One region of the Prochlorococcus sp. ALOHA_ZT_50 genome, then DNA from elsewhere that is predicted to be linked to it. Evidence: predicted binding sites of a transcription regulator. Region 1 holds the regulator's gene; the other holds the start of a gene.

What was found. Region 1 encodes NtcA, which controls nitrogen genes in cyanobacteria. Its sites were predicted from a motif close to GTANCNNNNGNTAC; they were not measured.
Region 2: a site for NtcA is predicted at 2,577-2,590, ahead of MK115_RS06525 (ammonium transporter). Genes of this name have one in related genera too.

Annotation. Positions count from the first base shown of each region.
Region 1 is NZ_JAKVCI010000044.1:763-5,669, forward strand. It holds gene MK115_RS08785 (thioredoxin domain-containing protein) at 1-355, shown strand, start outside; gene thyX (FAD-dependent thymidylate synthase) at 359-991, opposite strand; gene dcd (dCTP deaminase) at 993-1,586, opposite strand; gene MK115_RS08800 (cob(I)yrinic acid a,c-diamide adenosyltransferase) at 1,591-2,172, opposite strand; gene ntcA (global nitrogen regulator NtcA) at 2,372-3,106, shown strand; gene MK115_RS08810 (DUF3084 domain-containing protein) at 3,146-4,111, shown strand; gene MK115_RS08815 (RuvC family protein) at 4,112-4,549, shown strand; gene MK115_RS08820 (DUF3146 family protein) at 4,530-4,787, opposite strand; gene pth (aminoacyl-tRNA hydrolase) at 4,791-4,907, opposite strand, start outside.
Region 2 is NZ_JAKVCI010000020.1:26,485-31,391, reverse strand. It holds gene MK115_RS06540 (DUF3181 family protein) at 1-95, shown strand, start outside; gene murJ (murein biosynthesis integral membrane protein MurJ) at 99-1,682, opposite strand; gene sfsA (DNA/RNA nuclease SfsA) at 1,753-2,493, shown strand; gene MK115_RS06525 (ammonium transporter) at 2,673-4,133, shown strand; gene MK115_RS06520 (4-hydroxy-3-methylbut-2-enyl diphosphate reductase) at 4,222-4,907, shown strand, end outside.

The DNA of each region.
Region 1 (4,907 bases):
TCTGGAATTTTATGCTGAGTGGTGTGAAGTTTGCAAAGAAATGGCTCCACAAGTTTCTGCTTTTAAAGATGAATACGAAAAAGATATTAATTTTGTTTTTTTAAATGTTGATAATCAAAAATGGGGTAATTACATCCAAAAGTTTGCAGTCAATGGGATTCCTCAAGTTAATCTTTTTGATAAAAAGGGTAATCTAATATCTACTTTTATTGGTAAACAAGATGAAATAAAAATAAGAGAATCTATTAATAATTTAGAAAAAGAAGAGAATCCCTATGAGGAAATTATTAATGCTGAATTTTCAATAATTCAAGAAAATAAAAATAATGAGGTTAATCCTCGTAGTCATGGATAATTTTTACCATTCTAAAGATTTTGATACAATCGGAAAACTTTTTTTAAAAATAGACTTGCAATTTTGGGCGATAGACTTGTGTTCTTTTTGGGTACCGTGAGCTGATCTTAAATGAATGTAATGGATCCACGATCTGCATGATCCAGACATATAGATTCTTGTTGGAGTTGCTAATGGTAAAACAAATCTCGCACATTCTTTGGCTACGCCTTCAGCAAGTAAATCTTCATATAATTCTGAAGCAGCCTGAAAATGTAAACCAATTTTTTCATTGAATCTTTTTTTTAACTCATCAGGGAGATCAGGAATTGAATTTTGCCTGTTTTTAAAATCTTGACGCCTTAACTCTGGTAAGGGAATATTACCCAATTGAGAACTATCTGCATATCTCTGTGAAAATTCCTGGAAAGTAAATGATCTATGTCTTAAAATTTGGGCAGCGATTCCTCTGTTAGTTTCTATTTGCAAGGTCATAAATGACTGTTCAAAAACACTCCAATGTTCATTTTTAATGCAATAACTCAATAATTTCGAATAGTCTTCATTTTCCTGATTTTTTGGATTACTAACTCTTGCAATGTAAGCCATTGTTTTTTCTGCATCAGGAGTTAGCGAAATTAGTTCAACTTTACTCATTTTAGATCTTTGCAAGAGTTACTTTTTCTGGTTGGTTTTGATATTTACCTCTTCTATCTTCATAGGTTGTAGAGCACGGATCACCTTCAAAAAAGAGTAGTTGGCAAATACCCTCTTCAGCATATATTCTGCAATCTGCACCTGAACTATTACTAAACTCTAAAGTTAGATGACCTTCCCACCCTGCCTCTGCGGGCGTTGTATTAACAATAATTCCAAGTCGTGCATAAGTACTTTTGCCTATACAGATTACAGTTATATTTTCTGGCACTTTCATCTTTTCTAAAGCAACTCCTAAACCATAGGAGTGAGCAGGAAGAATAAAAAAGTCTCCATCATTATCATGGTGAAGAACAGTTTTTTCTAAATTATTAGGATTAAACTTTTTGGGATTCATCACAGTACCAGGGATATGTCTGAAAATTAGGAATTCTTTTGATGAAAGTCTTAAATCATAGCCATAAGATGAACATCCGTAACTCAAAACTGGCTTTTGTTTATTGTCAGGCTCAAGATGTCTCACCAAATTTGATTGAAAGGGTTTTATCATACCTTCCGAAGCTTTTTGATTTATCCAGAGATCATTTTTTAGCATTGTTTTATGAGCGAAGTTCGGTAATTTGGTTAGCCATTAATAATAAATCTTTAGGTATATCTGTACCAGTAAGGATTACATCTCCTGATATAAATCGGTTTTCAAGTGTTGAAATCAAATCATCTTTATCGATAATTTTCATGTCAATAGCTAAAAAAATTTCATCAAGTATGATTTGGTCATTCTCTCCAGACTGTAGTTCTTTTTTACAAAAATTCCATAATTCAATAGTAGATTCATGAATAGATTTTTTTAAATTTTTATTATTTTCAATTGCTTCAGAATTATATTGATCAAAGGAATGTGATGATCTTACCCAGGTTAAATTACCGCATAGCTTTACTGCATTATCAACTCCTTGCTTGACTCCTCCCTTCATGAATTGTATTAAGAGCACTTTCCTGCCAAGAGCAGCATTTCTTAGAGAGTCTCTAATGATAGATGTGTAGCTACCTCTATATGAAGATTGATAGATTTGAATTTGTCCGTTTTGTGGAATTCTTTTTAGATTAATTTTGTTAGCAGTATTTGTTTTTACAACATCAAGATTACCTTTGGAATAAATATGAGATGAACTAATTACCATTATTTAGATTCTTTCTACATGCAGTATAATTAGAATCTATTGACGCTGCATATAGTGTAATTTTACTTAAAAAAGGGTTAAGCAATTTGAAACTGACTGAAAAAAGCTTGTTGATAAACTGATAAGAATTGAAAATTGTTACTGTTGATACAAGATATTTTAGGGTGTCTCCTTAAATTTTTTAATAGTCAAGATATTTATGATACCTGCTTCACGAGGATTCAACCGCTTTAGTTCGCAACAATCCGGACAAAGTAAAATTAACTCTGTTGGAGAACGTTTTCCAATCAATAGAACTTTAATGGAAGTTATTAAAGGTCTAGATGGTGCAAGCACAGAAATGGTTGAGAGATCTAAAACAATATTTTTCCCTGGGGACCCTGCTGAAAGGGTTTATCTTATAAGAAGAGGAGCAGTAAGACTGTCAAGAGTTTATGAGTCAGGTGAAGAAATAACTGTTGCTCTTTTAAGAGAGAATAGTCTCTTTGGTGTTTTATCTCTTCTAACAGGCCATAGATCTGATCGTTTTTATCATGCCATAGCATTCACAAGAGTTGAAATGATAACAGCACCTGCAAATTCTGTTTTAAGAGCTATAGAGGAAGATGCATCAGTAGGACTATTACTTTTACAGGGGCTTTCAAGTAGGATCCTGCAAACTGAAACAATGATAGAAACTCTTACACATAGAGATATGTCTTCTCGTTTAGTAAGTTTTTTAATGGTTCTTTGTAGAGACTTTGGAGTTGCAGGTGAAAAAGGTATTACGATAGATTTAAGGCTTTCACATCAGGCAATTGCTGAAGCTATTGGTTCTACAAGAGTAACCATTACAAGATTATTGGGAGATTTAAAGGATTCAGGGCTTCTTAATATTGAAAGAAAAAAGATCACAGTGTTCGATCCAATTGCTCTTGCAAAAAGATTTAATTGATTCATCATAAATTATGATGTACTGAGTATATGCAAAAGTGTGGCTTGGATTTTAATTGTTTTTTTAATATTACTAGGGGGATTAATTGCACCATTTGGGGATATTCTTGGAACAAAGATTGGTAAAGCAAGATTTAGTATCTTAAAATTAAGACCGAAAAAAACAGCAACTATAATAACTATTATTACTGGTGGGTTTATTAGTTCAATATCAATAGGGTTATTGATTTTAGTAAGTGAAGAATTCAGACAAAGGCTTTTTGTTGATATTCCTTTTTTGCAAAAAACTTTAGATGAAAGTAAAAAGGCTTTAATCCCTTTACAGGAAGAGCAAGAGGAACTTGAAGGTAAAATTATTCAAAAAGAAAAGGAGTTAAATCAATTAAAAAATAATATTAAAGAATTTAGGAGAGGAAATATTGTTATCAAAAGAGGGCAAACTTTATTCATTGCTGAGATTAAATCTAGCTCAAATGTAAAACTAGACTTTATAAAAATCTATAATGAAGCTGATAAATTTGTTAGGAAAATTGTTACCCCAAATAAAAAAGAAGCAAAAAATATTCTTTTGTGGAGACCTAGTGATATTACAAAAATTGAGACAATAGCTTCTAGAGGCGGCGACTGGATTTTATTAATTAAATCAGCAACAAATGTTTTAAAAGGGGATAATTATGTTTTTGTATCTCCTGATTTATTAGAGAATAAATTTATAGTCAAAAAAGGGGATGTTATTACAAGTTCAATTCTGGGAGAAAGTGATTTAAATCTTAAATCAATAAATTTAAAAATTAAATCATTGCTTAGAGAAACAAGGGATGAAATTAAGTCAAAAGGATCACAAGTTAGTGAAATTAATACAAATGGAAATTTTGTAAAAAAAATTAGAGACTTTCTTCAAGAAAATCAAAATATCAAATTTAAGTTAGAAGTAGTATCTTTGAGAGATAGTAAAACTGTAGAACCCATAGTCGTTGAAATCAATATTTTAAAGATTGCATCTTAAATGCCTAGAGTTATAACTATTGATCCTGGGAAAAGTAAATGCGGCTTAGTATTAGCTGAAATAAGTGAAAAAAAAGTTTATAAAGCGATTATTCTTAAAAGTGAATTACTAGAGAATTATGTCAGATATTTAATTGCCGCTGAGGACATATCACAAATTATTATTGGCAATGGTACTACCAGTAAAGAAATCAGAGAAAAACTATATTTTTTTAAAAAAGAAATAATAACTTTTGAGGAAAAAAATACTACCTACAGGGCTAAAGCAAGATATTTCGAACTTTTTCCAATTAGTGGTCTGAAGTTTTTAATGCCTAGAGAGGTTTTTATTCTTAATAAAAACCTTGATGCGATATCAGCTTTGATAATTTTAGAAGATTATTGCAAAATGAAGTTTACTTTGAATCAAAATATAGATTTTAAAACTTGGCTGAAATAGTGAACTTATATTCATTCCCTGCTTCTAGTTCATAATCTTTTTTCAATAAAAATCTCAATAAGGCATCCTCAATTAATGCTCTTCCCAAAGGTGGATTTACCTTTAATAGACCTTTATTAAAGGAGTATGTAAAAGTCCATTTAAATTGACTAGCTTCCACAACCCCCTGAATTTGCTTTTTTGAGAAGCAATATTCCTTAACACTTACATTTGCAATAGTTTCAGGTTTTGAACGCATTTCTTAAGGTTGGTCTTTGTCAAAAGAATTTAATTCATTAATTATATATTCTTCTTTTTTAGTATTTAGTTGTTCGAGGGATTCTATTACTCTCTTATACACTTTATCCAATATTGATTT
Region 2 (4,907 bases), on a different contig from region 1:
AAGTAGGGGATGGTGTTAATAGTATTCCACTGATTAATTTAATCACTAACTCACAAATTCTAGAATTAGAGGAGATTTTGGAAAGTTTTTTTTAAAAACTAAATCTCTTTTTTTGAAACTTTAAATTTATTTACTTTCAAGAATTTTGTAAGTAAAAAATAAATCACAAAAAAAGTTAGAGTTCCAAATATTAATAATAAAAATTCTGCAAGATTTGAATTGAAGTTATTCGTAGTTTGGAGAATAGTAAAACAAAGTGTGCTGTCTATAAATGCTGCTAATGACATGAGGCTAATTTTCCTCAATAAATCCAAGTTAGGTAAATGGATATCTTCATTTCGCAGATTAAAAGAAAGCAAAATACAGACTATAAGGTTGACTATTACTGAAGATAAAATTATTCCCACAACTCCGAAATTATATGGAGAAAGATTCCCAAAATTCTTAATTGGGGCACCAATTAAAAACCAATCAAAAAAAATATTAAATATTATCCCTGCAAATGAAGACTTAAAAGGGAAGTTTGTTTTTTCTATTGAATAGTAAGTTCTTACTAATAAATCTCTATAAAGATAAAATGGTATGCCAACTGCATAAGCAATTAATATATTTTTTACTTTTAAAGTTGCTGAATAATCAAAAGATCCTCTTTGAAAAACTAATTGTACGATTTGATTATTGAATGTTATGAAAAATCCGGTTAAAAAAATAGCTGTCAAGAAACAGTACTCTATCCCAGATATCAATTTTTTTTGGAGACCTCTTTCGTCTTTTTCACTTCTCAATTTAGAGAATTTTGGAAGTAATGGCAGAATCAAGGAGTTAGATAATATGCCTAAGGGGGCTTGTATAAGAAAGTTTCCGTAAGCTAGTCCAGATGCTGCGCCTTGAAAACTTGAAGCGAAAAACATATCGATAAAAACATTAATTTGACTTAGACCTGATGAGATAGATGCTGGAATAATTAGTTTGAAAATCCTCCTCTCTTCATCTTTAAATAAATTGAAGGTTGACTCTAATCTCAAGAGACCAATTTTATTTATTTCCCAAATTTGAACAACAAACTGAATTAAAGTTCCTGTCAAAGTTGCAAATGCCAGTAATCCCGTGTAAGTAAAGAAATTAGAAGATGTATTTTCTTGGTTGAAAATCCAACTAAATAAAATAAAAAAAATAATAGTTACGCTTGTTATTGCTGGACTTATACTTGATAAAAAGAATTTTCTTTGGGAATTTAAGGCGCCAAAGCTTAAACCTATGAAGCCGGATAAAGGGATGCAAGGTGTAAGTATTTGTAATTGGTAAGTGGCAATAGATTTAGCTTCGTAACTTAAATTCGGGGCCAATAAATCAATTAATAAACTGGAATTCGAGTAAATCAATATGGCTAAAATTAATAATAATATTGAAAGTTTTATGCTTACTTGAGTTAAAACAATCCCTCCATTTTTTTTGTTAAGCGGAGTTAAAACTGCAACGACTGCGTTATGCAATGGACCATTAATACCCCCAATGATTATTAGCAAAAAACCAGGAATTATATATGCATAATTAAACGCGTCGTACGTTACACCAACCCCAAAAGCAGCAGCTATAAATATTTGTCTTATACATCCAGCTAATTTACTTAGACTAGTACCAAACGAAATTGAAAAAACATTATTTTTTAAAAATGAATGCATTTGGAATCGTCTAAATTTTTCAATAAGTTTAAGTTTCAATTATATTTGATTTTTAACTAACGACATATTTATGAATGATCGGTTAATTGATTTTGATCCATTAATTGAAGGGGTTTTAATTAAGAGGTATAAAAGGTTTCTTGCAGATATTGAATTAGAGAGTGGAGAGGTAGTAACTGCTCATTGTGCTAACACTGGCCCAATGAAGGGACTTTTGAGTGAGGGAGCAAAAGTAAGAATAAGTGTTTCCTCTTCTCCAAAAAGAAAATTACCTTTTACTTGGGAACAGATATGTGTTTTTAATGCAAAAAATGAGGAGGTTTGGGTAGGTATTAATACTCTATTTGCAAATAAGTTAATCAAAAAGGTTATTGAGAAAAATTTGCTTGACGAAATAATAGGAGAAATAGAGACAATTAAATCTGAAGTTCCTTATGGAAAAGATAAAAAAAGCAGAATTGACTTTTTTTTAACTCCAAAATCTTCAAATCCTGATAAACGTAACATTTACATAGAGGTTAAAAATACGACTTGGATTAAAGAAAATGTAGCTCTATTCCCAGATACAGTAACGAAAAGAGGCCAAAAACACCTCATAGAATTAAAGGAATTAATTCCTGAAAGTAAAAGTGTTTTAGTACTTTGTATTACAAGAAAAGACGCTTGTTTTTTTGCCCCTGGAGATGATGCAGATCCCTTATACGGCAGTCTTTTTAGAGAATCTTTAAGTGTAGGAATGATAACTATTCCATGTTCTTTTGAATTTCATAAAGATCACGTATCATGGAATGGAATTAAACCTTTAAAATAGCCAAAAAACTTGATATTTTGAAATCCAAAAAAAATAATTTTTAAATTTAACAAATAATTTTTTAAGGTGCAACTATAAAAATGGTATAAACAACTACTAGACACGGATAAGTTTTTTGAATAAATTTAAATTTGAAAGGAAACAGTAAAACTGTTTTTTTGCAGATCTAATTTTTTTTTATGACCACTGCTTTGCAAACGCCTCAAAGGCGCTCTAGGTCCAAACTTCAAGATGCAAGTCTTGTTAATGGACCTATGCTCCTTTTGAGGAGTATTCGAGGATTTAGTTCAAACCGCTCTATGTTGTGGCTTGCAACTGTTCCCCTAGCTTTGTTTGGTTTAGGTATTTTTAATCTTTCAGCTCACGCAGCTGATTTACCTGAGTTGAATGCAGCTTTTCTTGCTAACAATTTATGGCTTTTGATCGCTACTATTCTAGTGATCTTTATGAACGCCGGTTTCGCTATGGTTGAGGCAGGTATGTGCCGTTCTAAGAACGCTGTTAACATTCTTGCTAAAAACCTCTTTGTATTTGCTCTAGCTGTAACTTCTTATTGGTTTATCGGCTATTCATTAATGTACGGAGGAAGTGTTGCTGACGGATGGCTTTATTTTGGAGGCTTATTTTTTGATCCAACAGTTACTGCAGATATGGTAACTGATGCTGGATTAGTCCCAACTGTTGATTTCTTGTTCCAGTCTGCTTTTGCAGGAACTGCGGCAACTATCGTTTCCGGTCTTGTTGCTGAAAGAGTTAAATTTGGAGAATTTGTTGTTTTTGCTGTTGTATTAACTGCATTTATATATCCAATTGCTGGTAGCTGGAAATGGAATGGTGGTTGGCTTGATTCTTTAGGTTTTGTTGATTTTGCTGGTTCTTCAATTGTTCACTCAGTTGGAGCATGGGCGGGTCTTGTAGGAGCTATGCTTCTTGGACCAAGAATTGGCAAATACTCTGATGGGAAACCACAGGCTATGCCAGGACACAATATGGCTATAGCTACTCTAGGTGCATTAGTCCTATGGATAGGTTGGTACGGATTTAACCCCGGTTCTCAACTTGCTATGGATCAATGGGTTCCATATGTTGCTGTAACAACTACTTTGGCAGCAGCAGCTGGAGCTATTGGTGCAACTATTGTTTCAACATTAACTTCTGGTAAGCCTGATCTTACAATGATAATTAACGGAATCCTTGCTGGTTTGGTTAGTATCACTGCTGGTTGTGGTGATATGACTCTTGCTGGAGCCTGGTTCGCAGGACTAGTAGGCGGAATTATCGTTGTATTTTCTGTTGCAGCACTTGATGCCGCTGAGATCGATGATCCTGTAGGTGCATTCTCTGTTCACGGAGTTTGTGGTGTATGGGGTACTGTAGTTATCGGTCTTTGGGGTACAGCTGTACAAGGTGATGGAGCAGGTATGGGATTGTTCAATGGTGGAGGTATTACCCTTCTTCTAGTTCAAGCTCTTGGTGCCGCAGCTTATGCTATTTGGACACTAGTTACTTGCTGGATTGCCTGGTCTGTAATTGGAGGATTATTCGGTGGAATCCGAGTATCTGAAGAGGAAGAGACTCAAGGCTTAGATATAGGAGAGCATGGAATGGAAGCATATCCAGACTTTGCATCTGCTAAATAATCTAACTGAAAATTGATTTAAGAAACCTGACTTATGTCAGGTTTCTTTTTTTTACGAAAAATTATTTAAAACGTTGTAATATAGGAAGATGGATACTCAAGCTTTTAGAAGATCCCTTCATCATTCTGATAGATACAATAGAAGGGGTTTCGATTCTCCAACAAAAAGAGCTCAAGCGTTAGAAGAAGCTTACCAAAGTGATTTGATAAGTTCTATTAGGGATAATGGTTTTACTTACACTAAAGGCAGACTAAATATTAAGTTGGCCCAAGCCTTCGGTTTCTGTTGGGGAGTTGAAAGAGCTGTAGCAATGGCTTATGAAACTAGAAGACATTACCCAAATGAGAATATTTGGATAACAAACGAAATAATTCATAATCCCTCGGTTAATGATCATTTAAGAAAAATGAATGTAAAATTCATTTCAGCTAAAAATGGAATTAAAGATTTTTCTTTAGTTTCTAATGGGGATGTTGTTATACTTCCTGCTTTCGGAGCTACTGTTCAAGAAATGAAACTCTTGCATGAGAAAGGTTGTCATATCATTGATACAACTTGTCCATGGGTTTCTAAGGTTTGGCATACAGTTGAAAAACATAAAAAACATGTTTTCACATCTATTATTCACGGAAAATTTAAACATGAAGAGACTCTCGCTACAAGTTCATTCGCAGGTAAATATTTAGTTGTACTTGATCTAGAAGAAGCGAACTACGTATCTGAATATATTCTGGGGAGAGGTAATAGAAATGAGTTTATGAACAAATTTGCTAA